Regions from separate parts of the Proteus penneri genome, predicted to be linked through region 1. Evidence: predicted binding sites of a transcription regulator. Region 1 holds the regulator's gene; each other region holds the start of a gene.
What was found. The regulator PurR, encoded in region 1, represses purine synthesis genes. The targets are predictions, from matches to a motif close to CANGCAAACGTTTGCNTG.
Positions count from the first base shown of each region.

Region 2: purM (phosphoribosylformylglycinamidine cyclo-ligase) is a predicted target of PurR. The motif match lies at 4,553-4,570, and genes of this name have one in related genera.
Region 3: purT (formate-dependent phosphoribosylglycinamide formyltransferase) is a predicted target of PurR. The motif match lies at 2,738-2,755, and genes of this name have one in related genera.

Region 1 is NZ_CP059690.1:1,264,121-1,272,633, reverse strand. Features, by position in the region: gene slyA (transcriptional regulator SlyA) at 200-628, opposite strand; gene H1225_RS05815 (DUF1289 domain-containing protein) at 1,079-1,318, opposite strand; gene gloA (lactoylglutathione lyase) at 1,503-1,910, shown strand; gene rnt (ribonuclease T) at 2,006-2,644, shown strand; gene H1225_RS05800 (Grx4 family monothiol glutaredoxin) at 2,766-3,107, opposite strand; gene H1225_RS05795 (sulfite exporter TauE/SafE family protein) at 3,510-4,325, shown strand; gene sodB (superoxide dismutase [Fe]) at 4,610-5,188, shown strand; gene cydH (cytochrome bd-I oxidase subunit CydH) at 5,324-5,407, opposite strand; gene purR (HTH-type transcriptional repressor PurR) at 5,675-6,700, shown strand; gene punR (DNA-binding transcriptional activator PunR) at 6,727-7,629, opposite strand; gene punC (purine nucleoside transporter PunC) at 7,748-8,513, shown strand, end outside.
Region 2 is NZ_CP059690.1:1,812,015-1,820,527, forward strand. Features, by position in the region: gene hda (DnaA inactivator Hda) at 1-567, opposite strand, end outside; gene H1225_RS08310 (mechanosensitive ion channel family protein) at 790-1,995, opposite strand; gene uraA (uracil permease) at 2,281-3,582, opposite strand; gene upp (uracil phosphoribosyltransferase) at 3,775-4,401, opposite strand; gene purM (phosphoribosylformylglycinamidine cyclo-ligase) at 4,633-5,673, shown strand; gene purN (phosphoribosylglycinamide formyltransferase) at 5,687-6,316, shown strand; gene speG (spermidine N1-acetyltransferase) at 6,423-7,013, shown strand; gene ppk1 (polyphosphate kinase 1) at 7,060-8,513, shown strand, end outside.
Region 3 is NZ_CP059690.1:2,531,250-2,539,762, forward strand. Features, by position in the region: gene htpG (molecular chaperone HtpG) at 1-1,257, opposite strand, end outside; gene purT (formate-dependent phosphoribosylglycinamide formyltransferase) at 1,518-2,705, opposite strand; gene rarD (EamA family transporter RarD) at 2,828-3,739, opposite strand; gene H1225_RS11530 (aminoimidazole riboside kinase) at 3,972-4,919, opposite strand; gene H1225_RS11535 (glycoside hydrolase family 32 protein) at 5,192-6,658, shown strand; gene H1225_RS11540 (LacI family DNA-binding transcriptional regulator) at 6,688-7,683, opposite strand; gene H1225_RS11545 (response regulator transcription factor) at 8,150-8,513, shown strand, end outside.

The sequences.
Region 1 (8,513 bases):
TATGAATATATAATGATTTTTTTATATACTCGTCAATTTTCAGTGTTATTGATATCGTTTACTCGCACCAATTGCATATTTTATATGTCCCTAGTGACTCATTCACTTGTGTTCTAGCTGAACATTGGATTATTGAGAGTATTGTTATCATCATATAATTAATATTATTTAATTAGAATATATATTAAATTTGAAATTATTAGTCATTTAACCTATTTATATTTTTTTCTAGTTTTTGGATTGTACTTATTAGTCTTTCTATTTCCTCTCGTTGAATACCACCTAATATTTCTCGTCTCGTTTTTTCTATAACAGCATAAACCTCATTAATAAAAGGTTCAGATTCTTTTGTTAATTTTATACGTTTTGCTCTACGATCATTTGCACATGTATGGCGACATATCAGTTTTTTCTCTTCCAGTTGATCTAAGGTTCTCACTAAAGACGGCTGTTCGATTCCTATCGCTTTTGCCAATTGGATTTGTGACTGCTCTGGAGGTAATTGGCTGATATTATACAAAGTAATCCAATGGGTTTGAGTTAATTTTAATGGTTTGAGACGATGATCAATTAAAGCACGCCATAATCGAACTAAACGCGCTAAATCAGCTCCTAATGTTGATTCCACTTATCTCTCCTTAATTAGCATTTTCAGTCAACTTATTACAAAGTTTAGATATTCATTTTTAATACGATATTTACCTATTCTTTTTAATTAAAACATTACCTTTAATAACTAATATAGTTATAATCCCATTTATTAGATAAGTAATTATTTTCCAGACATAATTAAACCATTTCTTTCTAGCCATGAAAGTTCATAAAGAATAACCTTGTTATAAAAACTAATCTATATTTTTTTACATAATAATAATTATTATTTTACAGACAATAGCAGAAGCAAAAAAAACACATTTACAATCAATCAATTAAAAATAATACAGCATGGTAACAATTTAAAATATCAACCTTAGATTAATAAAGAAAAAATAATAAACATCATAACTACAATAAATAAAAATAATGAATTAAAAAGATAGTTAATTATTATTTTAATATTAAAAAATAAATAGAATATTTAAAATAAATTGAGTTGTTTATTTTCTTTTTCAATTGTAGAACCCAATTTCTTTAATGACCTTAAATAACGTTGCTGACAAAGCCGTAATATATTTCTTTTCTCTTGTTGATTCATTGTTGACCAATTAAACCGCTCTTGACGGCTGCGATAGCAGCCAACACAATATCCTTGCATATTCATTTCACAACGCCCAATACAAGGACTAGGAATATCAAAAAATTCTAATTGTTCCTGCATTTGATTTTCCCTCCCTATTGTTTGTTACAATAGAGTATAGTTAATAGAGATATTATCTGCACAACATGATTTATTGAACTGTTAAAAGCGTAGTAAAATTGAACTTTAGGGCTTTAACGCGTTATAGTACCCCGCCATCAGTTTATCTGTAGGGTTTAATCATTAAAAAACACAAGAGGTTTATATGCGAGTACTTCATACCATGATCCGTGTGGGCGACTTACAACGTTCTATCGACTTTTATACCAAGGTTTTAGGTATGCAACTTCTACGCACTAGCGAGAATGAGGAATATAAATACTCGTTAGCTTTTGTTGGTTATGGTGATGAAAGCACTGGTGCAGTTATCGAATTAACCTATAACTGGGGTGTAAATAGCTACGAAATGGGAACTGCTTTTGGGCATGTAGCATTAGGTGTTGATGATGTTGCCGCGACCTGTGAAGCCATTCGCCAAGCTGGCGGTAATGTTACCCGTGATGCTGGCCCAGTAAAAGGTGGATCAACAATTATTGCTTTTGTTGAAGATCCTGATGGATATAAAATCGAGCTCATCGAAAATAAAAGTGCAAGTCACGCTCTAGGTAACTAATTTTTATAAAAACCAGAAAGATACATATGTTATCTTTCTGGCCTTACTGATTATCAATTTCCGATATTTTATTTTTATCGGATAAGTACAACTTAATGCCTGATATAAATAATCCCAATAAGCTTTGTAACCGTTTTCGAGGTTACTACCCTGTAGTTATTGATGTTGAAACAGGTGGATTTAATGCGAAAACAGACGGTTTACTTGAAATCGCCGCTATTACATTAAAAATGGATGAACAAGGTTGGCTAAAACCTGATAACACATTACATTTTCATGTTGAACCTTTTGAAGGGGCTAACTTAGAACCTGCTGCCTTAGAATTTACAGGCATTGATCCAACAAATCCACTTCGTGGCGCAGTCAGTGAATATGAAGCTTTGCATGCTATTTTTAAAATGGTACGTAAAGGAATGAAGGATGCAGATTGTAATCGCGCCATTATTGTGGCCCATAATGCAAATTTTGATCACAGCTTTGTCATGGCTGCGGCTGAACGTGCTGGATTAAAACGTAATCCTTTTCACCCTTTTGCCACCTTTGATACTGCGGCTTTAAGTGGGTTGGTATTAGGACAGACAATTTTAGCTAAAGCCTGCATCACCGCTGGCATTCCTTTTGATAGCAAATTAGCGCATGGTGCATTATATGATACTAATCGCACATCATTACTTTTTTGTGAATTAGTTAACCGCTGGAAAAAACTGGGTGGATGGCCATTACCTACACCTTGAAGCCATAATTTCGCTGATACATTTATGAATAATAGAAAAAGCCAGTTTATTAATGAACTGGCTTTTTCTTGAAGAACTCATTATTTTTATGCGTTTCAATAGCGAAACGATAAAAATTTAATTACTGTGCTTCTTCTTCACCACGATATTTATCAGCAGTCTCTTTTAATAACTTCTGTAATTCACCGCGCTGATACATTTCTAAAATAATATCACATCCACCGACTAATTCACCATCTACCCATAATTGTGGGAAGGTTGGCCAATGCGCATATTTTGGTAATTCTGCACGAATATCTGGGTTTTGCAGGATATCAACATACGCAAAACGCTCACCACAAGCAGAGATAGCTTGAACTGCCTGAGCAGAAAAACCACAACTTGGTAATTTTGGTGAACCTTTCATGTATAAAATAATTGGGTTTTCGTTGATCTGGCGTTCAATTTTTTCAATAGTCGTCATTTATTAAGTCCTTACAGCCTTTTATATTCGATATGCTTTATAGGGGAAAACATGAAAGAAGAATACCACTTTATATTAGAAACCTCTATATAAGTTTAGTTATCGATATAAAACAATGAGTTGGTATTAAACCATGGGATTACTGATAAAAAACACACCATGAAATATAAAAAATAAGTCAATACATTACAGATGGTTATGACTGTGCTTCATTTTACTCTTTTCCTCTTACTACTGACACAATCACTAACTATCCTTTATATTGAAGAAGAAAAAAGCAACTTTTACATTAAAACCAACACATTAAATTTCATAATCAATACATTAAGATAAAACGCTACCTTCTTAAAAGGATATAATGTATATAAATAGGTTTGTTATAAAACCTGATGAGTATTAACTATGGACATGATTTTGCTGTTTCTTGTAGTAGGATGTATTACTGGCTTTTTTGCTGGGCTACTTGGCATAGGAGGCGGTGCAATCATTGTTCCGGTAGTTATGTATGTAGTGAGTCAACAAGCTATTCCAATAGATATGGTGATGAAAATTGCCTTATCTACCTCATTCTCTGTGATTATATTTTCTACAGCATCTTCAGCGTATTCCCATAACAAACATAAAGCCATTTTATGGCAGCAATTTCCTCTATTATCTATCGGCACTATCATCGGTATGCTTGTTGGGACATTTCTGGTACAAAAAATGTCAAACACGATATTACAAATCGTGTTCTGTATTTTCATGGTATATACCATCTATGGATTATTAACTAAAAAGAAAGAAGCTGAACGTATTGAAAACGTGAAAGATCCTATTGTTTCAAAACCTGCGTTAACAAGTGGTGGCTCTTTAATTGGCTTTATATCCAGTTTTATCGGTATTGCTGGTGGTACTATCACTATTCCTCTTTTAAGTCATTGGGGATTTAATACACGTAAATGTATTGCAACCTCTTCAATGATTGGTGTCATCATCGCTGCCATAGGCACCATCATGGGTATTATCTATGGCTGGAATCAAACAAATATTGATGACTATTACCTCGGTTTTATCTACTTACCTGCCTTTATCGGAATAAGTATTACTAGCATTCTCTTCGCCCCTATCGGTGTGAAAGTTGCTTATCGCCTCCCTATCCCAAGGGTTCGTCAAATATTTGCATTATTTCTATTCTTAGTCGTAGTGAAAATGATGTACACATTGATAATGGAATAAGCAGAATATGCCACAATTAGAGAATCTAGGCTCTGATTACAGCCATTATTTTACTGCTTTACGAGTTGCTCAGTGAGCTATACTCTTATGAGTATAACTAATCTATATGGCTTATAACTATAGATAAAAGATATTTAGCTGTTATTTCAATGAATTTTTGTTAAAATAATTAGCAAAATAGTAACAAATTAGTGATTCATTTGCCTCATTCTATCGATTCAAATGGTTTTGATGGAATGATTTCAGGCACAAAACCCGAAATAGATAGTTTAAAGGAGTACGCAATGTCTTTCGAATTACCAAAATTACCTTATGCGTTAGATGCTCTTGAGCCACATATCTCTAAAGAAACTTTAGAATATCACTACGGCAAACACCACCAAACCTATGTAACTAATTTAAATAACCTAGTTAAAGGTACTGATTTAGAAAGCAAATCTTTAGAAGAAATCATCAAGTCTACCGATGGTGGTATTTTCAATAACGCGGCACAAGTATGGAATCACACTTTCTACTGGAACTGCTTAGCACCAAATGCAGGTGGTGCACCAACAGGTAAAATTGCTGATGCTATCAACAAGGCATTTGGCTCTTTTGAAGAATTCAAAAAGCAATTTAATGATGCCGCAGCAAAAAACTTCGGTTCAGGTTGGACTTGGTTAGTTAAAAAAGCTGACGGTTCAGTTGCAATTGTTAACACCTCTAATGCGGCAACGCCAGTTTCAGGTGCAGATAAACCACTATTAACTGTAGACGTATGGGAACATGCTTACTATATCGACTACCGCAATGCACGTGTTAAATATTTAGAAGAGTTCTGGGCATTGGTTAACTGGTCATTTGTTGAAGCTAACCTTGCTTAATTTAGATTGATAATCAAAGGTGAATGATTGAGATTCATTTTTGATGACATAATAACAAAGGGCCTTGAGCCCTTTGTTATATTCAGTATTCGATAATCTATTACTTAAATTAATCGAGTACTTATTAAAACATGATTAGAAAAGCAGAGTAGAAAAAATAACAATCATAACCAGCGCTGCTACTGCTGTACTCAAACCAAATTTCAGATCCGTATCCATCTATTCTCCCTCAAAATGATTATAATACACATTATTAACCATAACCTTGTCATGGTTAATTATTATCACATATCAGAATTTGTTAAAATAGCGACTAGTGCACAATTTATAACATTGATTAATACTTTCACTTTTGAGCTAGATCATACAAAATTCACAGCTAATCGCTAAATTATTGCCAGTGTTTGCCCTATGTATGACTATACTGGCAGTTAAACCATAAAATTAGATAAAAGAGACCAATGAAGGTCAGGAGTTTTCCACACCATGGCAACAATAAAAGACGTGGCAAAACGCGCAGGCGTATCAACCACGACTGTTTCTCATGTGATCAACAAAACCCGTTTTGTTGCTGAGAACACACGAGCAACAGTTTGGGCCGCTATAAAAGAATTAAATTATTCGCCAAGTGCCGTTGCGCGTAGTTTGAAAGTCAATCACACCAAATCTATTGGCCTGTTAGCCACGTCCAGTGAAGCTCCTTACTTCGCTGAGGTGATTGAAGCAGTTGAAAATAGTTGTTATAGCAAAGGCTATACACTGGTTTTATGTAACTCACATAACAATCTTGATAAGCAAAAAGCGTATTTAGCCATGCTGGCACAAAAACGTGTTGATGGATTATTAGTCATGTGTTCTGAATATCCTGATCACCTTCTGACTCTTTTAGAAGGCTATCGTAATATTCCCATGGTTGTCATGGATTGGGGAAAAGCGCGTGGTGACTTTACTGATACCATTATCGATAACGCTTTCCATGGCGGCTATATCGCAGGTCGTTACCTTATTGAGCGTGGTCATCGCGATATCGGTATTATTCCTGGACCATTAGAGCGCAACACTGGTGGTGGTCGTCTACAGGGCTTTCTAAAAGCTATGGAAGAAGCCAAAATCACAGTAAAAGATGAGTGGATTGTACAAGGTGACTTTGAACCTGAATCTGGTTATAAAGCGATGTATCAAATGCTAAACCAAAAACAGCGCCCTACTGCAGTTTTTTGTGGTGGTGATGTCATGGCAATGGGCGCAATTTGCGCTGCGGATGAACTTGGCCTGCGTGTTCCTTTAGATATTTCTATTGTGGGCTACGACAATATTCGTAATGCACGTTATTTTACACCTGCGCTAACAACCGTTCATCAGCCAAAAGAGCGTTTAGGCCAAATGGCATTATCAATGTTGCTTGATCGCATCGTTAATAAACGCGAAGACGCCCAAACAATCGAAGTTCATCCGCGATTAGTTGAGCGCCGTTCAGTTGCCGACGGTCCTTTTATCGACTACCGCCGTTAATTCTTATTTATCCAGCTATCTGATTTCTAGCGAAGCCATTCCTCATTTAAGGTTTGGCTATCTCCAAGATAATCTAACAACCATGTCAAAGCAGGCGATTCACTTTTATCGACCCACGTCAGACAGCATGGGCTGTCTGGCAATGGCTGTGCCAGTTGCAAAGTAACTAACTTTCCTTGGACTATCAATGGCTCAGCACGATGCCAAGGCACCATTCCTACACATAATCCTGCCAACAAACATTCAAGCCCCATATCCCACGTTGGTACAACCATTCTACGTTGGTTATTTAACGCCCAAGTGTCACGCTTTGGTAAACTACGTGATGTATCCTCTAAACATAGGCTAGGATAAGGTCGCATTTCATCATCCGTTAGTGGATGTTCCGCTTTAGCTAATGGGTGATCAACATGACAAACACAGCGCCAAGGCATAAAACCCATATCCCTGAAACTATAACGTTCACCAATTGGTGACGCTCTTGTTGCACCAATGGCTAAATCAACACGACCATTAACTAAGGAGTCCCATACCCCATTAAACACTTCTGGGTAGACATACAACTCAATATCAGGAAAATGACGATAAAAATCGAGAATAAGTTGTTGTGTTCTTTCGGGTTTAACAATGCCATCAACTGCTATACTAAATTGACCACGCCACCCATTGGAAACCTGTTGACATAGATGTCGGGTGTCATTCATTTTTTTGATAACAGATCGTGCTTCTTTGATGAAAATTTTACCTGCATCGGTTAGTTCTACATCACGGTGACGGCGCTCAAACAGAGGAACAGCAAGCCATTCTTCTAATTGCCGAACAGTGTAACTAACGGCGGATGGCACTCTGTGCAATTCTTGCGCAGCTGAGCTAAAACTTCCTGTTCTTGCAACTGCATCAACAACTTCTAAAGAGTATTCTGACCACATAGAGTTTATTCCTTTGAAAATTTTTCACAGCATTAACCAAATATTCCCGTTTCACAAGTAAAATAAGTCTTAGTTACAATACATAAAATGTTCTACATCACATAGCATAGAAAATAAAATGAATACTAAAACGTCCACACAATCAAAAACACCTATGAGCTTCATGGTGTACCTAGCTGGTTTGAGTATGCTAGGTTACTTAGCAATTGATATGTACTTGCCTGCATTCGGTATGATGCAGCGTGAACTCGCTATCAGCGAAGGCGCTATCAGTAATAGCTTAAGTATCTTTTTATTTGGTTTTGCTGTTGCTCAGTTACTTTGGGGACCACTTTCTGACAAAGTAGGTCGAAAACCTATTCTTCTTATTGGGTTAAGCCTTTTCTCTTTAGGCTGCCTTGGCATGTTGTGGGTTGAAAGTGCGACAGGTTTACTTGCGATGCGCTTCTTACAAGCTTTTGGTGTCTGTTCTGCAGCTGTTATTTGGCAAGCTCTTGTCATCGACCGTTTCGATGAATCTCGCGCTCAGCGCGTTTTTGCTTTAATTATGCCACTGGTTGCGTTATCCCCAGCACTTGCGCCTTTGATCGGTGCATCATTATTAAACCATGGTGGCTGGCGTATGATTTTCATGCTGTTAATGGCGGTAACTTTAGTTTTGATGTTACCGACATTAATGCTAAAAAACATTAAACAAAAATCCGTCACAGATGCAAACCAATCTTCAGCCTCATTTATGACTTTATTAAAATCCCCGCTCTACACTGGTAACGTATTAGTTTACGCGTCTTGTAGTGCAGGTTTCTTTGCTTGGTTAGCTGGCTCACCAATCATTCTTGAAAAAATGGGCTACTCTCCGCAGGATATTGGTTTAAGTTATATTC
Region 2 (8,513 bases), 550 kb from region 1:
TTCAGGTAGTTCAAACCCACGAAGTTTTGCTCTTAATTGCAACGCTTGAATTTTTTCTTCGTCACTTAAAGGCTGCAAACGGTAGATTTGTCCCCAATCAAGGCGAGATGCTAAATCAGGAAGTTGTAGTTCTATTTGGCGAGGCGGTCTATCCCCTGTAATTAATAAACAGGTTCGCCCATGCTCTAACACTCGGTTATAAAGATTAAATAAGGCGAGTTCCCACTCTTCATCACCCGCAATACATTGAACATTATCGATACAAACTAAGGATAAATGTTCCATACCTTCAAGAACATCGGGAACAAAATAGGCGCGTTTATCAAGAGGAACATACCCCACTGCATCACCTTTTAAGGAGAGCTCTGCACAAGCGGCATGTAATAGATGACTCTTTCCACCTCCGTCACGAGACCAGAAATAGATATAACTGCCATGAGATTGATGAATGGCGGTTCGAATTGCCGCGACTAACGACGCGTTTTCCCCTGCATAAAAGCTATCGAATGTCTCATCATCGGGCAGAGATAGTGGTAATGATAGCTGTGACGGCGTATTCAGAAGCACCTCACCTGAATAGTGTAATAAACATGGTGATTCTAACACAAATTCTCACAAGGTCAGAATCAATATTAAAAAAGCACATGATACTGGTTAAGATAACAGCAAGATCACCATAATAAGTCTATTTTATATACTCCAAGCCCCTTATTGAATTGTTACTTAGCGACCCCTTAAATTATTTAGAGCAAAATCAATAAATATTCCATGTTAATAAGTTTCACTTGGTTATCTGAAGTTTAATTTCGCAACATCATTACCGGAAGGTTGCTGATAAATGTCGAGTTTAAAATATTTGGCTGATGCGTTTATATACTCAAAAATTTCAGATTGAGTTTCTTCATATTCAACCCAAGTGGTTGCACGAGTAAAGCAATATAACTCTACTGGTAATCCCATTGGGGTCGGTGGCATTGTTCTGATCACCAAATACATATCAGGTCGAACATCGCCACGCATTTTTATCCAATTTAGCATGTACTTGCGAAATAATTGTAAGTTAGTCACGCCTTTTGTTTCTAACCACTCATTAATATCACCAATCTCTTCTTCTTTTCCTTCAAGCATTGTTTCTATGCTATTACGAAGCGGAGCGGTATTTTTTAATTCTAATACTAATTCTTGCGTTGCAAATGAAATCGAAGATTGGTCAATATAAAAACTACGTTTAATCCGACGCCCTCCTGATGAAAACATCGGTTGCCAATTAGTATATTTTTCAGTCAAAAAGTCTTTGGTTGGAATACGGGAAATTGTATTATCCCAATTGCGTACAGTAATCGTATGCAATGCAATATCAATAACCTCACCGCTGATATTACTACTCGGCAATTCAATCCAATCATAAAGCTTTAATACTTTTCCATTAGAAATAAGAATATTGGCAACAAAAGAGATAAGTGTATGCTGAAAAACAAACATTAACACCGCAGCAATAGCACCAAAGCTTGAGATAATAATAAGTGGTGACTGTTCAGTAAATAACGCAATGATCAAGATAAAAGAGATAATCCAGACCACAATTTTGGCAATCTCAATATAGCCTTTGATGGAATTATTCCGATGCCACGCTTTTTTAGCATGCCTAATATTGAAGATATCAAGGGCGTTATTAAGTAATGAGGCGATATTGATGATAATAAAGGCACGAGCAACCGTCTCAAAGATAATATTCATTTCCGTTGAAAAAGACGGTAGTAGCTGATTAATATAGAGAACGAGTGTAACAGCAACAATAGATGCACTCTTTTTAGCGATATCTTCTATGGTTTCTTCATCTGAAAGCTCAGTAAATAAAAAAAGTAAACGCTTTGCGATTCGGCGGAAAATCATTTTGGCGAGAAACCATACCACTAACAACACAATAACTAAAAATATTGTGGTAAAAATCTGCTTTGATGTAATGAAATCATAAATTTCAATCAGGTTTTTCATAAATTACGTTATACCTTTATTGAGATACCTCAACCTTAAAACGAATATCACTTAAATCGCAGATAAGATGCCTATTTCGCATAAGAACAGACTACCATTGTCTCATTTATTTTATTTAAATAAACATCATGAGTGAATTATTCATGCTTTTCTAAGTCTTAAACGCTTAAAATATCAAAAATCTTAGTTTTTAATATGACACAAGAATAAAACACAATAAAAAAAGGCGGAGATCATCCACCTTTTTATTAATTTCAGTATATTGCTTTAGATTTTCTTAATCGATTACTTTTTATTTGCTGTACCACTAACCGACTCAATGGTGTTATCCGCTAATTCTGTTTCGGGACGAATAATGCTGACGAGTTTAAAAATCAAACTTAAAACAATACCCACGATGGTTGCTAATGCCATGCCTTTTAATTCAGCCGCACCAATTTGAATGGAAGCACCACTCACACCGACAATCAGAATAATAGCCGTTAATATCAAGTTTTGCGGTTTATTATAATCCACTTTTGAATCTAATAAGACACGAATACCTGATGCACCAATGACACCGTAAAGCAGTAATGAAACTCCGCCCATAACTGGAACAGGCACAGCAGCTATAGCCGCAGCCAGTTTACCAACACAAGATAATAAGATAGCGAGAATTGCTGCACCACCAATAACCCATGAACTGTAAACCTTAGTGATAGCCATAACACCAATATTTTCACCATAAGTCGTATTTGGTGTTGAACCAAAGAAACCCGAAATAATGGTAGAGAAACCGTTTGCGAACATAGAACGATGTAAGCCCGGATTTTTCATTAAATCGCGTTGCACAATATTTGCGGTAACAACAAGGTGTCCAACGTGCTCAGCAATAACAACTAACGCGGCGGGTAGAATAATAAAGATAGCACTCCATTCAAAACGTGGTGAATAGAATGTTGGTAGTGCAAACCAGTTAGCTTCTTTAATTGGCGTAATATCAACAACGCCCAAGAAGAAAGAAAGAGCATAACCTGCTAATACCCCAATAAGAATAGGAATAATAGCAAGAAATCCTCTAAACATCACTGAACCTAAAATAGTCACACCTAAAGTGACCATAGAGATAAGCAATGTTTGACTATCAACTGGTGCATCCGCACTGGGTAATAATCCTGCCATTCCTGCTGCGGTTCCTGCTAATTCAAGCCCGATGACGGCAACGATTGCGCCCATTGCTGCAGGCGGGAACATCACATTAATCCAACCTCGCCCTGCTATTTTTACAATACCTGCCACAAGACAAAATAACACGCCACAGACGATAAATCCTCCAAGTGCTAATTCATACCCTAATGGTAATAGCAAAAGCACCGGTGAGATAAATGCAAAGCTTGAACCTAAATAAGCAGGAATGCGTCCTTTACAAATAAAGAGATAAAGCAGGGTTCCGATCCCGTTAAATAATAAGATTGTTGCCGGATTAACTTTAAATAAAATTGGCACAAGTACGGTGGCGCCAAACATTGCAAACAGATGTTGAAGGCTCAACGGGATTGTTTGTAATAATGGTGGGCGCTCTTCTACCCCGATTGCACGACGAGTCATGCTTACGACCTCTCTTTAATATGAATGTGAAATTGGTTTGTATTTTTAACTTCATACTCGTCTTATTTTAAGTCGCCAAGTTGCTGACTAAGCCCTCTCACACTAGTCATCTAACAACACCTTAAAATATTTAGAGTTTAATAATAAATAAGTGATCCAAAAAAAAGCCGACTATCAAAGTCGGCTTAATTATTATTTTGTACCAAATATCTTATCACCAGCATCGCCAAGACCTGGAACGATGTACCCGTGCTCATTAAGATGGCTATCAATAGATGCAGTATATAATTCCACATCTGGATGAGCTTCTTCTAATGCCTTAATACCTTCTGGAGCAGCAACTAGTACTAATACTTTAATTGAAGTACAGCCCGCATTTTTTAATAAATCAATTGTGGCAATCATAGAGCCGCCTGTTGCTAACATAGGATCAACAACAAGAGCCATACGTTCTTCAATATTGGATGCTAATTTCTGGAAGTAAGGGACAGGTTTTAATGTTTCTTCATCGCGGTAAACGCCAACTACACTGATTCGGGCACTAGGAATATTTTCTAATACTCCATCCATCATCCCGATACCTGCACGGAGGATAGGAACTACTGTGATTTTTTTTCCTTTAATCTGTTCTATCTCTACCGGACCACACCAACCTTCTATTGTTACCGTCTCTGTTTCTAAATCGGCGGTAGCTTCATACGTCAGTAGACTGGAAACTTCTGAAGCCAGTTCACGAAAGCGTTTAGTGCTTATATCATGATCTCGCATCAGCCCCAATTTATGTTGAATGAGTGGGTGTTTTACCTCAACGATCTTCATAATTTCTCCTAATGTACGACGCAGCCTGACAAAAAAATCGCGAGATTATACCGCTTTTTTGCCAACATTCCATCGTTTTTCTATTGATATTGATCAAGCGCACAGCTTTTAACCACACCAACATGAATAATTGTGACCTATAAAGAAGATCCTCGCAAACGTTTGCTTTGCCTGTTAGAATAGCGTCCGCACACATTTTTTCTTAACAGCAACTTGCCGTGAGGGCTCTACGTGACTAACAAATCCTCTCTCAGCTATAAAGATGCCGGTGTCGATATTGATGCAGGTAATGCTTTAGTCGATCGTATCAAAGGTGTAGTAAAAGAAACCCGCCGTCCTGAAGTTATGGGGGGTTTAGGTGGTTTTGGCGCACTTTGTGCAATTCCTTCTAAATACCGCGAACCTATTTTAGTTTCAGGCACAGATGGCGTAGGAACTAAACTTCGCCTTGCGATGGATTTAAATCGCCATGATGACATCGGGATTGATTTAGTCGCAATGTGTGTCAACGATTTAATTGTTCAAGGTGCAGAACCCCTTTTCTTCCTTGACTACTATGCCACAGGAAAATTGGATGTCGATACCGCAGCTCGTGTCGTAACAGGTATTGCAGAAGGTTGTAAGCAATCTGGTTGTGCATTAGTAGGTGGCGAAACAGCAGAAATGCCCGGTATGTATCATGGCAATGATTATGATATCGCAGGCTTTTGTGTTGGCGTGGTTGAAAAATCAGAAATTATTGATGGCAGTAAAGTTAAAGCTGGTGATGCACTCATTGCTTTAGCATCCAGTGGTCCTCATTCTAATGGTTATTCATTAGTCAGAAAAATTCTTGAAGTCAGCAATACGCAAGCAGATAGCACATCACTAGGTGACAAATCATTGGCTGACCATTTGCTAGCTCCTACTCGTATCTATGTAAAATCCTTACTGTCGCTCATTAAAAATGTTGATATTCACGCGGTAGCGCATATCACTGGCGGTGGATTCTGGGAAAATATTCCTCGTGTATTACCTGAAAACACACAAGCGCGTATTGACAGTAAAAGCTGGGAATGGCCGTTGGTTTTCAAATGGTTACAAGATGCTGGACAAGTCAGCACACATGAAATGTATCGCACCTTTAACTGTGGTGTTGGATTGTTAATTGCCGTTAACCCAAATGATGTTGAAAAAACATTAGCCCATCTTGCTGAGTGTGGTGAAAACGCATGGTTAATTGGCAAAATCGCGCCACAAGCTGCGGGTGAAGCACAAGTTATTATTAACTAATGAAAACATGTGAATGAAAAATATTGTCGTCCTTATCTCTGGAAACGGCAGCAACCTACAGGCGATTATTGACGCCTGTAGGGCAAATAAAATCACAGGTAATGTGGTTGCTGTCTTAAGTAATAAAGCTGATGCATATGGTCTTGAACGGGCAAAACTTGCTGATATTCCAGCTTATTTTGTTGATCCAACTCTATATAATGACAGAGCTGATTACGATAAAGCATTAATTGAAAAAATCGATGCTTACCAACCCGACATTGTGGTTTTAGCCGGTTTTATGCGCATTTTATCGCCTGATTTTGTGACTCATTATCAGCATAAATTATTAAATATTCATCCTTCTTTGCTTCCTAAATACCCCGGATTACATACCCATCGCCAAGTTTTAGCGAATAAAGACTCTTTTCATGGCGTTACCGTCCATTTTGTTACAGAAGAACTTGATGGTGGTCCTATGATTATTCAAGCGCGCATTCCTGTTTTAGCTGACGATACTGAACAATCCTTACAAACAAGAATACAAGCAGAAGAGTACCGTATCTATCCATTGGCGATCGGATGGTTAGCTGATGAGCGATTAAAAATGCAGAATAATCAAGCTTTTCTCGATGACATTGCGCTTTTCGACAACCTTGGGTAACTATTTCATTTAAGATAAAAAGTCACATTGTGCTACACTGTAGCCCGCGTGACTTTTTTTGTGTCATCCTTTTCTCTTTTTATTCAATGCATTCACCGAGGTGCTTATGTCCGGTGGTAAGAAAGTTCCACCTATAAAATTACGTCCTCTCGAACGAGAAGATCTCTCTTTTGTTCACCAACTTGATAATAACGCTAGCGTTATGCGCTATTGGTTTGAAGAGCCTTATGAGGCTTTTATCGAGTTAAGCGACCTTTATGAAAAACATATTCACGACCAAAGTGAACGCCGTTTTATTGCCGAAAATGACGGCACTAAAATTGGACTTGTCGAGCTGGTTGAAATTGATTATGTTCACCGTCGTGCTGAGTTTCAAATTATCATCGCCCCTGCGCATCAAGGCCATGGATATGCTGCACGAGCAGCGAAGCTGGCAATGGATTATGCTTTTTCTGTACTTAATTTATACAAGCTCTATTTAATCGTCGATAAAGAGAATGCTAAAGCGATTCATATTTATGAAAAGCTTGGCTTTAAAAAGGAAGGTGATTTAATAGATGAGTTTTTTGTTAACGGTGCCTACCGTTCTGCGATTAGAATGTGTACTTTCCAAGCACCTTATTTTGAAAAAAAAGCCAAAGAGGCAAAACCCGAAAATTTTGTTAAACCGGGTGCGACTATAAAGCAACATGTCTGATTTATTCAGATATTAAGATTTAACTTTAACCCTAGTTGGAGTTCAGATGTCCCAGGAACGACTCTATATTGATAAAGAGATCAGTTGGCTTGCGTTTAACGAACGTGTATTACAAGAGGCGGCTGATAAACGAAACCCGTTAATTGAAAGAGTCAGGTTTCTGGGGATCTATTCAAATAATCTTGATGAGTTCTATAAAGTCCGTTTTGCTGATGTTAAACGCCGTATTTTAATTAATGAAGAGCGTGGCTCACGCTCTGCATCAAGCCATGCTCGCCATCTTATCAAAAAAATTCAGTCAAAAGTGGCTAAAGCTGACCAAGAGTTTGATGCTTTATACAATGATTTGTTACTTGAAATGGCGCGAAATCAAATCTTTTTAATTAATGAACGCCAAATCTCACCTAATCAACAAATTTGGTTACGCCAATATTTCCGTCAAAATTTAAGAAAACACATCACCCCTATTTTAATTAATCCTGAAACCAATTTGGTTGAATTTCTTAAAGATGACTATACCTATTTAGCAGTTGAAATTGTGCAAGGGCAAACTATTCATTATGCTCTGCTAGAAATTCCATCAGATAAAGTCCCTCGTTTTGTTATTCTGCCAACAGACCAAGGGCGTAGTAAGAAAAAGTCCATGATTTTATTGGATAATATTTTACGCTACTGTCTTGATGAAGTGTTTAAAGGCTTTTTTGATTATGAGTCATTAAGTGCTTATTCCATGAAAATGACACGAGATGCAGAGTACGATCTTGCGACAGAAATGGAATCAAGCTTACTTGAAATGATGTCATCGACATTAAAGCAACGCCTTACAGCAGAGCCTGTCCGTTTTGTTTATCAGCGTGATATGCCTGATGAAATGGTGGCATTGCTGCGCAGTAAGTTAGGTTTATCGAATAATGACTCCGTCATTGCTGGTGGTCGTTATCATAATTTTAAAGATTTTATTAACTTCCCAAATGAAGGAAGTAAATTTCTATTAAATAAGCCGATCCCTCGCTTACGCCATATTTGGTTTGATAACTTCCGTAATGGTTTTGATGCCATACGTGAACGCGATGTCTTGCTCTATTATCCTTATCATACTTTTGAACATGTGCTGGAATTGTTGCGCCAAGCTTCTTTTGACCCAAGTGTTATCTCAATAAAAATCAATATTTACCGTGTTGCTAAAGATTCTCGGATCATTGATTCGATGATCCACGCTGCGCATAACGGCAAACGTGTCACGGTCGTTGTTGAGTTACAAGCACGTTTTGATGAAGCAGCGAATATCCACTGGGCAAAACGCCTAACAGAAGCAGGTGTACATGTTATTTTCTCTGCTCCGGGTTTAAAAATTCATGCGAAATTATTTATTATTTCTCGCTTAGAAGATGGTGAAATCATTCGCTATGCCCATATTGGTACGGGGAACTTTAACGAAAAAACAGCCCGTCTTTATACTGACTATTCACTATTAACCGCTAACACTGAAATTACCAATGA
Region 3 (8,513 bases), 1.3 Mb from region 1:
GTAATCTTCCAGTGAAACAGTTTGAGCATCACTGTCGTTATGCGTTGACGCAAAACGTAGTAATTTAGCAATTGTTTCAATGTTAGATGAGTCTTCTGCTGGGCCTTCTTTTAAGACTAAACCAAACTCTTTCCAGAATGCTTGATATTCTTCTGGCTTGTTTTCTGCCAGTTTTTGTAGCATCTGTAATGCACGCTTAGTTAATGCACTGCGTAAATTACGTGTAACAGAGCTATCTTGTAAAATTTCACGAGAAACATTTAACGGTAAATCATTAGAATCCACTAACCCACGGATAAAACGTAGGTAATTAGGCATAAACTGCTCAGCTTCATCCATAATAAAGACACGCTGTACATACAGTTTTAAGCCATGACGTTGTTCACGATTCCATAAATCCCAAGGTGCTTTTGAAGGCACATATAATAAGCTTGTGTACTCTTGCTTACCTTCTACACGGTTATGTACCCAGCTTAATGGGTCGGCAAAATCATGAGAGATATGTTTATAAAACTCTTTATACTCTTCATCACTCACTTCGGCTTTATTACGAGTCCACAGTGCTTGCGCTTTATTAATTTTTTCCCACGTTACTGTGCCGTCTTCTTCATTTTTCGTTTCAATTTCAACAGGCAAAGAAATATGGTCGGAATATTTACTAATAATGCTACGCAGACGCCAGTCATCTAAATACTCATCTTCGCCTTCACGTAAGTGAAGTGTGATGTCAGTACCACGATCAGCCTTTTCAATATCAGCAACGGTGTAATCACCTTCACCTTCAGATTCCCAAAAAACACCTTTATCTGCGCTTTCGCCCGCAGCTCGAGTGCGTACGGTCACTTTATCTGCAACGATAAACGCGGAATAGAACCCAACACCAAACTGACCAATTAGTTGGCTATCTTTAGCTTGATCTTGTCCGATAGATTCTAAAAATGCTTTTGTTCCTGATTTTGCGATAGTACCCAGGTTATCAATGACTTCATCACGAGTCATACCAATACCATTATCACTGATAGTCAAAGTACGCGCTTCTTTATCAGTGGAAATACGCACATGCAACTCGCCGTTATTTTCATAAAGCGCTGCATCTGATAATGCACGGAAACGCAATTTATCTGCCGCATCTGATGCGTTAGAAATCAATTCGCGAAGGAAAATTTCTTTATTGGAGTAAAGAGAATGGATCATTAATTGAAGAAGTTGTTTAACTTCAGACTGAAATCCTCTTGTTTCCTGACCTTTCATACTCATTTTTACCTCAATTAATCCTAATTTGGCGAAAAAAACAATATGAGTAAAAAGTGGGGATAGTTAAGCTAGTTTCAAGGGTCGAGTAAAAAATTAAGCTAATAAAATTGATTAAATGCCTAAGAGAGATAAAAATGTGAAATGACTTTTCTCAATATTTTTAATTACAGAATATTTATACTTCAATGGCTAGAAGCCAGATTTTACCGCTAAGTTAATAGCGTTTACTTAGCGGTAAATAAGAAAATATTTGTGTTACATTGCTATTTTTGAGCGTCATTAACAATGATAGCGTTGGCACCTGCGATTGCTTCATCTAATGCATGTTTTATTGTATCAGCATGAGCAAGCACAACACCTAAACGGCGAGAGCCGGCAATTTCAGGTTTCGCAAAAAGACGAATTTGACGGTTCGCCTTCAACGCTTTTTCAATACCGGAATAAACGATATTTGAGCTATGTAGCTCTGGCAAAATCACAGCTGAAGCACAGTTACCTAACTGACGAATACCACCAATGGGATAACCTAAAAAAGCGCGAACATGAAGAGCAAACTCTGATAAGTCCTGTGAGATTAGCGTCACCAATCCTGTATCATGAGGACGAGGAGAGACTTCATTAAAAAACACCTCATCACCCTGCACAAATAGCTCTACGCCAAATAATCCATAACCCCCTAAATTTTTTACCACTTTACTCGCAATATGCTCTGCTTTAGCAAGGGCTATATCACTCATTTTTTGAGGTTGCCATGACTCACGATAATCTCCTTTTTCTTGCCGATGACCAATGGGAGCACAAAAATGGATACCATCAACAGCATGAATAGTTAATAACGTGATCTCAAAATCAAACGGGATCATTTTCTCAACGATGACACGCCCTTTTCCTGCTCGTCCGCCCTCTTGAGAATAGGCCCAAGCATGTGCTAAATCATTTTCACTACGGATAACACTTTGCCCTTTCCCCGACGAACTCATAACTGGTTTGACAATACAAGGAAAACCGATATCTAAAGCGGCTTTTTTAAAACTCACTTCATCATCGACAAATTGATAATTTGATGTTGGTAAAAGTAATGTTTCTGAAGCTAAACGACGGATCCCCTCTCTATCCATTGTGAGTTTTACAGCGCGGGCACAAGGAACAACTTTTTGCCCTTTTTGTTCTAATTCAACCAATAACGAAGTTGCTATCGCCTCAATTTCAGGAACAATAAAATCAGGTTGCTCTTGTTCAATAATGAGCTTTAATGCATTGCTATCAAGCATATTCACCACATGATGGCGATGTGCAATATGCATCGCGGGTGCATTGGGATAGCGATCAACTGCAATCACTTCAATACCTAGGCGCTGGCATTCAATAGCCACCTCTTTACCCAGTTCACCTGCACCTAATAGCATTACCTTTGTCGCATTAGCGGTAAGAGCCGTACCCAACACAGTCATTCTTCATCCTCACTATTTATCAAAAACACAATGACGCAAACGATTGCATTTGCGTAGCATAACGGATTTTACTTGATAGAAAAATAGGCAGGCAAAAATAATCAATCGAAGAAAGAAAACCATTACAAAATTTGGCTGCGTTTTCCTTTTTGGATTTTTAGATAATTAAGGCGTTTTCGGATAAGTGCCAAGATACAGCATAAAAGCCCCAGCCAAATTAGAGAAAAACTGACACCTTTAACTTCATCAAAAGCTTCATGGAATAAGAAAACAGCTAGTAAAAATTGAATAGTAGGTTCTATATATTGCGCTAGTCCAATAACGGTTAACGTCGTTCGTTTCACGGCTGCAGTAAAAAACAATAATGGCAATATGGTAACAGGTGCGGTTAAAACATAATAAAAACGAGTCAGATTATCTGCTGAAGGTAGCGCGCTTTTATCTGTCATAAACAACCAAATGGTCACGCCTATTGCTAATGGCATTAACCAGAGTGTTTCCATAAATAAAGAAGTGATCACATCAAAACGAATAAACTTACGGATCAAACCATATACAGCAAATGCGCCCCCCATCATGATAGCGAGTACAGGTAATTCACCGTACATCCACAATTGATACCCCACTCCGGCACAAATTAAGGTAACAGCCCATTTTTCTGCTAGATTAAGCTGTTCTTTAAGAAAGATGACTCCTAATAAAATAGAGAAAAGTGGATTAATAAAATATCCCAAGCTCGCTTCTAATACTTGTTGATGTGTTAATGCATAGGTAAATGTACACCAAGAAACGGCCATGGCCATTGAGCTAAATAGGCACATAAAAATAGAGCGCCTATCCTGCAAAACAACGCGCCATCGTGTCCTATTTTTAATAAAGAGTCGTACGAGTAATAAAAGAGGGATAGACCAGATCAAGCGTTGAGCCAACATTTCTAACGGTTGCGCTCCGGGTAACAGCCGATAAAACAGTGGCGTTATTCCCCAAAGAATATAAGAAAAAATGGCTAATACTGCGCCCGATTGAGCCCACATTTAATGTTCCATCAATAAAAGTCAATAAGGTTTAATATCATACGCTTAAAATAGACAGAACAATATGATCAGCATCGCTGATTGATCAAACATCAGTACGATGACATAGACAAGATAAAAAAAATCTCCACAAATAACGACGCCGAGAAAAGTAGTTATAAATGGAGAGTTGGAAAATACCATTAAGGGAAAACCGTGGTAAAAACCACAACCAGAAAAAATAGGTAAGTTGTTAGAAAATCTCCCTAACATGTAAAGGTGGTTGCTGCTGAACAAAATCACGTAATTTTTTACGACTTGGTGCCGCGGCTATCGCCCCTTTTTGAGTCGTGGCTAAAGCACCACAAGCCGCCGCTTGCGTCACTATTTTCGATAAATATTGCTCATCTTCTGCAAAACCATATTCTGCCACCGCCGCTAATAAACCAGCCATAAAGGCATCACCAGCCCCTGTAGTATCTACACACTCAACGGTAAAAGCACTCAATGCGATTTGAGTATTTGGCGTTAAAACTAAACAACCTTTAGAGCCTTGGGTGATCACTTTTAAACGCGCGGGATAATCTTCTAATTTTTTAAGGGCATTATTCAATGTCACTTCTTGTGTCATCCACGTAAGCTCATCTTCTGATAATTTTAATATGTCAACTTTATGCGCATAATTATCGATAACTTCGCGCATTTCTTCGTGATCACGCCACATTTGAGGGCGTAAGTTAATATCAAAACTCAGCAATGAATCCGTCTCTTTAATACTCTTAATCGCCGTATCCAAAGTTGAGCGACAAATGGAGTTCACTAATGCTAAAGAGCAAAAATGCAAAATATCTTTTTCAAACGCAGGTAAAGATTTTTCCGTTAAAAATTGATCAGCAGACTCAGCAACTAAGAAAGTAAAATCACGCTCACCATTTTCTTGTAAAGAGACAAGAACAGTGCTGGTACGGTGAAACTCATCAAATTCCATTGCGCGAGTATCGACCCCCAGGTCAAACAATGTTTTTTGCATAAAATGGCCGAACGCATCTTCACCTACACGTCCAATAAAACCACTTTGTTGACCAAGCTTAGCGACGCCCGCAGCAACATTGACAGGCGCGCCACCAGCGCATGCTTCATATTGCATGTTTTGCAATGGGATCAAGTCAACAACAGCGTCACCTAAAGACCAGACTTTCATAATCTCTCCTGAAGATAAGCAATTATTTTTCTTAACTATATTCTGTTTTTATGACTATTCATAACGAATAAGTAAAGATATTGCTCGTAAATCCACACTGATAACGTTAACATAATAAGATAATATGATAAAGTCAATCTCATGCATCGTATTTTTTTCGCTCTAAATGTTATCGTTAACAACAAGAGTAATAGTGTGATTAGTCTGTTCTTTACCTTTTCTGTGCTCTTAAAAACACACTAATAACTCTAAAATAGAATAAGGATAATGATATGAAACACCGCTTAGAACAATCAACAAACGCCTTAAATACTTTGATTGAAAAACGAGGCAATAAATTTTATCCCCAGTTTCATTTAGCTGCGCCTGCGGGTTGGTTAAATGACCCTAATGGTCTTATTTATCATGATGGTTTATATCATGCCTTTTATCAGCACCATCCTTATTCTCAAGATTGGGGGCCAATGCATTGGGGACATGCCACTAGCTCCGATATGATACACTGGCAACACCAACCCATCGCGTTAGCGCCGGGAGATGAGTACGACAAAAGTGGTTGTTTCTCAGGATCAGCCATTAGCCATGAAGGCAAACTCTATCTTTTCTATACAGGACACAATTGGTTAGCCGCCGAAGGGGATGATAGCCAAATCTATGAAGCACAATGTGTTGCTATCAGTGAAGATGGTATTCATTTTGAGAAAAAAGGCATCGTTTTAGAACCCCCTAAAGGCTATATGCACTTTCGTGATCCTAAAGTCTGGTATCAAGAAGGTAAATGGTGGATGGTTGTTGGTGCGCGTGATGAAAAAGATCAAGGACAAGTCCTACTCTTCTCTAGCGAAAATTTATTTGTCGAAGGCCAGCAGTGGAACAATGATTACACTGTTTTAGGAAAAACAGATGATAAAAATGTCTATATGTGGGAGTGCCCAGATTTCTTTCCTATTAGTCAAGAAAATGAATTTGCAATCGTCTTCTCACCACAAGGAAAACGTGCTGAAGGCTATCAATATCGCAACCTCTTTCAATCAGGTGCATTAATTGGCAAGTGGTCACCAAATCAACCGTTTAAACCACAAGGACACTTTATTGAACTTGATAATGGCCATGACTATTACGCGCCACAATCATTTATGACTCCTGATGGTCGTCGTGTTTCTATGGGCTGGATGGATATGTGGAATTCACCCATGCCATCAAAAGCAGAGTTTTGGGCTGGTTGCTTCACATTGCCTCGCGAAATTACCTTTGATAAGAGCAAAAATCGTTTACGTATGGTGCCAGTCAAAGAAATTGAATCATTACGCCAAGAAAAAAACACCATTAAACCTCTCACATTAAGCCATCAATCTATAGAGTTGATTGATAACACATCAGCTATCGAACTCGATTTAACATGGTCTTTAGACAGCCAAGCCGAGAAATTTGGCTTATGGCTAGGTGAAGGACTCGAGCTTTTTGTAGATAATCAATCAAATCGTTTAGTGCTTAATCGTCATTACCCTCAGCATAATATAAGTGGGGCTAGAAGCATTCCATTACCTGAAGGTTGTGAATTAAATTTACGTATTTTTATTGATCGCTCATCAATTGAAGTCTTTGTAAATAAAGGGGAATTCACCCTTAGTAGTCGATATTATGCTCAACAAGATATCCAAGCTTTACATCTTTTTGCTATGAATGGTGATGCAACACTGATTAATGGTGAATATTGGCAACTAAATAGTATTTACTGATATTGAGAAGATAAGTAAGACGTGAGTCTTTAAATAGACTCACGTTCAACTAATTGACAAGGTACGTGTACGATATCTCTATGGTTTCTTTCTTGAATGATATGCAATGTCGCTTCTTTACCTAATTCATAATGAGGAAGTTGTACTGTTGTTAATGGTGGATAAAACAACTCTCCTGTACCAATCATATTGTCGTATCCCAAAACAGCTACTTGCTCTGGAATACGTAACCCCATAGAAAGTAAAACTTGGTAAGCTAAAAATGCAATACGGTCATTACCACAAATGAGAATATCAAAGTCAGCTTTTTGATGAACACAATGCTTTTTCAATATTTCAATCACATCACGATAGTGCTCATCTCCAAATATCATCGTATATTGTTGCAGATCAGCCAATGGCAACCCAGCTTCTAGCCAAGCATCTTCGACCGCTTTACGACGAATAGGGCCTGCAACTGACTCTTCAGGTATATAAAAACACAAAGGACGGCGATACCCTTTTTCGATGACTTTTTTCATCGCAAAATACTGCCCATGATAATCATCGGGAATATAAGTTGGAAAAGCGTGCGTTTTATCCAAGCAGTTTGCTAGCACTAAATTCTTATCAAACAACTTTTCATGTACAGTGATTTCACGCAACCCCATAGTGGTATAGATGATACCATCTGGACGTTGAGCCAAAAGTTGCCAAATTGCATTTTCATAACAATCTTGTGCAGTCAAATTGACAACAAATGAACTCCAACCAAATTCTCTTGCAGTTTGTTCTATCGATAAAATCATTTCCACCGAAAATGGTGTCGTTGCGGTATCAATTGCTAGAACACCAATTGATGATACTTTTGTTCCTTGTCCACGAATTTTTCGTGCAGAATAATCTGGAACATAGTTAAGTTGATCAATCGCATCTTGGACTTGCTTCAGTGTTTCTGGTTTTAATAACTCAGGGTTATTAATCGCTCTTGAGACTGTCATCAAAGAAACGGATGCAAGTCGAGCTACATCTTTCAGTGACGCCATAGTATTGGCTCGATTGGTTTATTAAAAAGGGTCAATAGAAATAAAGTACTATTTTACAAGAAGTAAAGTCAAAAAGCCACAAAGGGAGTTGTATTGTAACCACCTGCGACTATTAATTAATTCATAAAAAGACACCTAAATATATTATTTTTTTACTTATCAATTGAGTTTAATATAGTTAAAATCACTTACTAGAAAAAACTTAGTTACAATTAATAATAGTTATTTCTCCCTTCATTATAGAAATTAATTATTCTTATCTATAAAATACAAATATTGAAACAAAACAAAGTTCTGATATTTTATCTATAATATAATACAGAAGTATTAACCATTTTTAATTTGATATATTCTGAATATAGCTCCGTTGCATGGATGTTACCCTACACAAAAAACTTATAAATTAGTCAAATTTCGTTACTCATTCACTTTTAGTGTAAGAGCAAAGTAAAATCAGGAGCAACATATGGAATCAATAATCCACTTAATCACTTTTGAAGAGGACAGTACAAAAGTTCAACTTAAAGCTGTTCTTTCTTCTTTAGCGGCTAATGTGAAAACCTATTCAAATGAACAGGCCTTCTTAAAATACTATTTTTCATCGACAAAAGGAGCTCATAAAGAGTGCATCATAATTAATACAAAAAGCAGTGCAGCCCCCTCAATTGCACTGATTAAAGAACTCAACAAATTGAAAAACATTATCCCTATAATTATTATTTCTGGGGATAGTTCCATTGAAAGTTGTCGTAACGCATTTAAATCAGGAGCTTTTGAATATTTAACTCGTCCTCTAAATGTGAATGAACTTCTTAATATTGTCTCGGAAT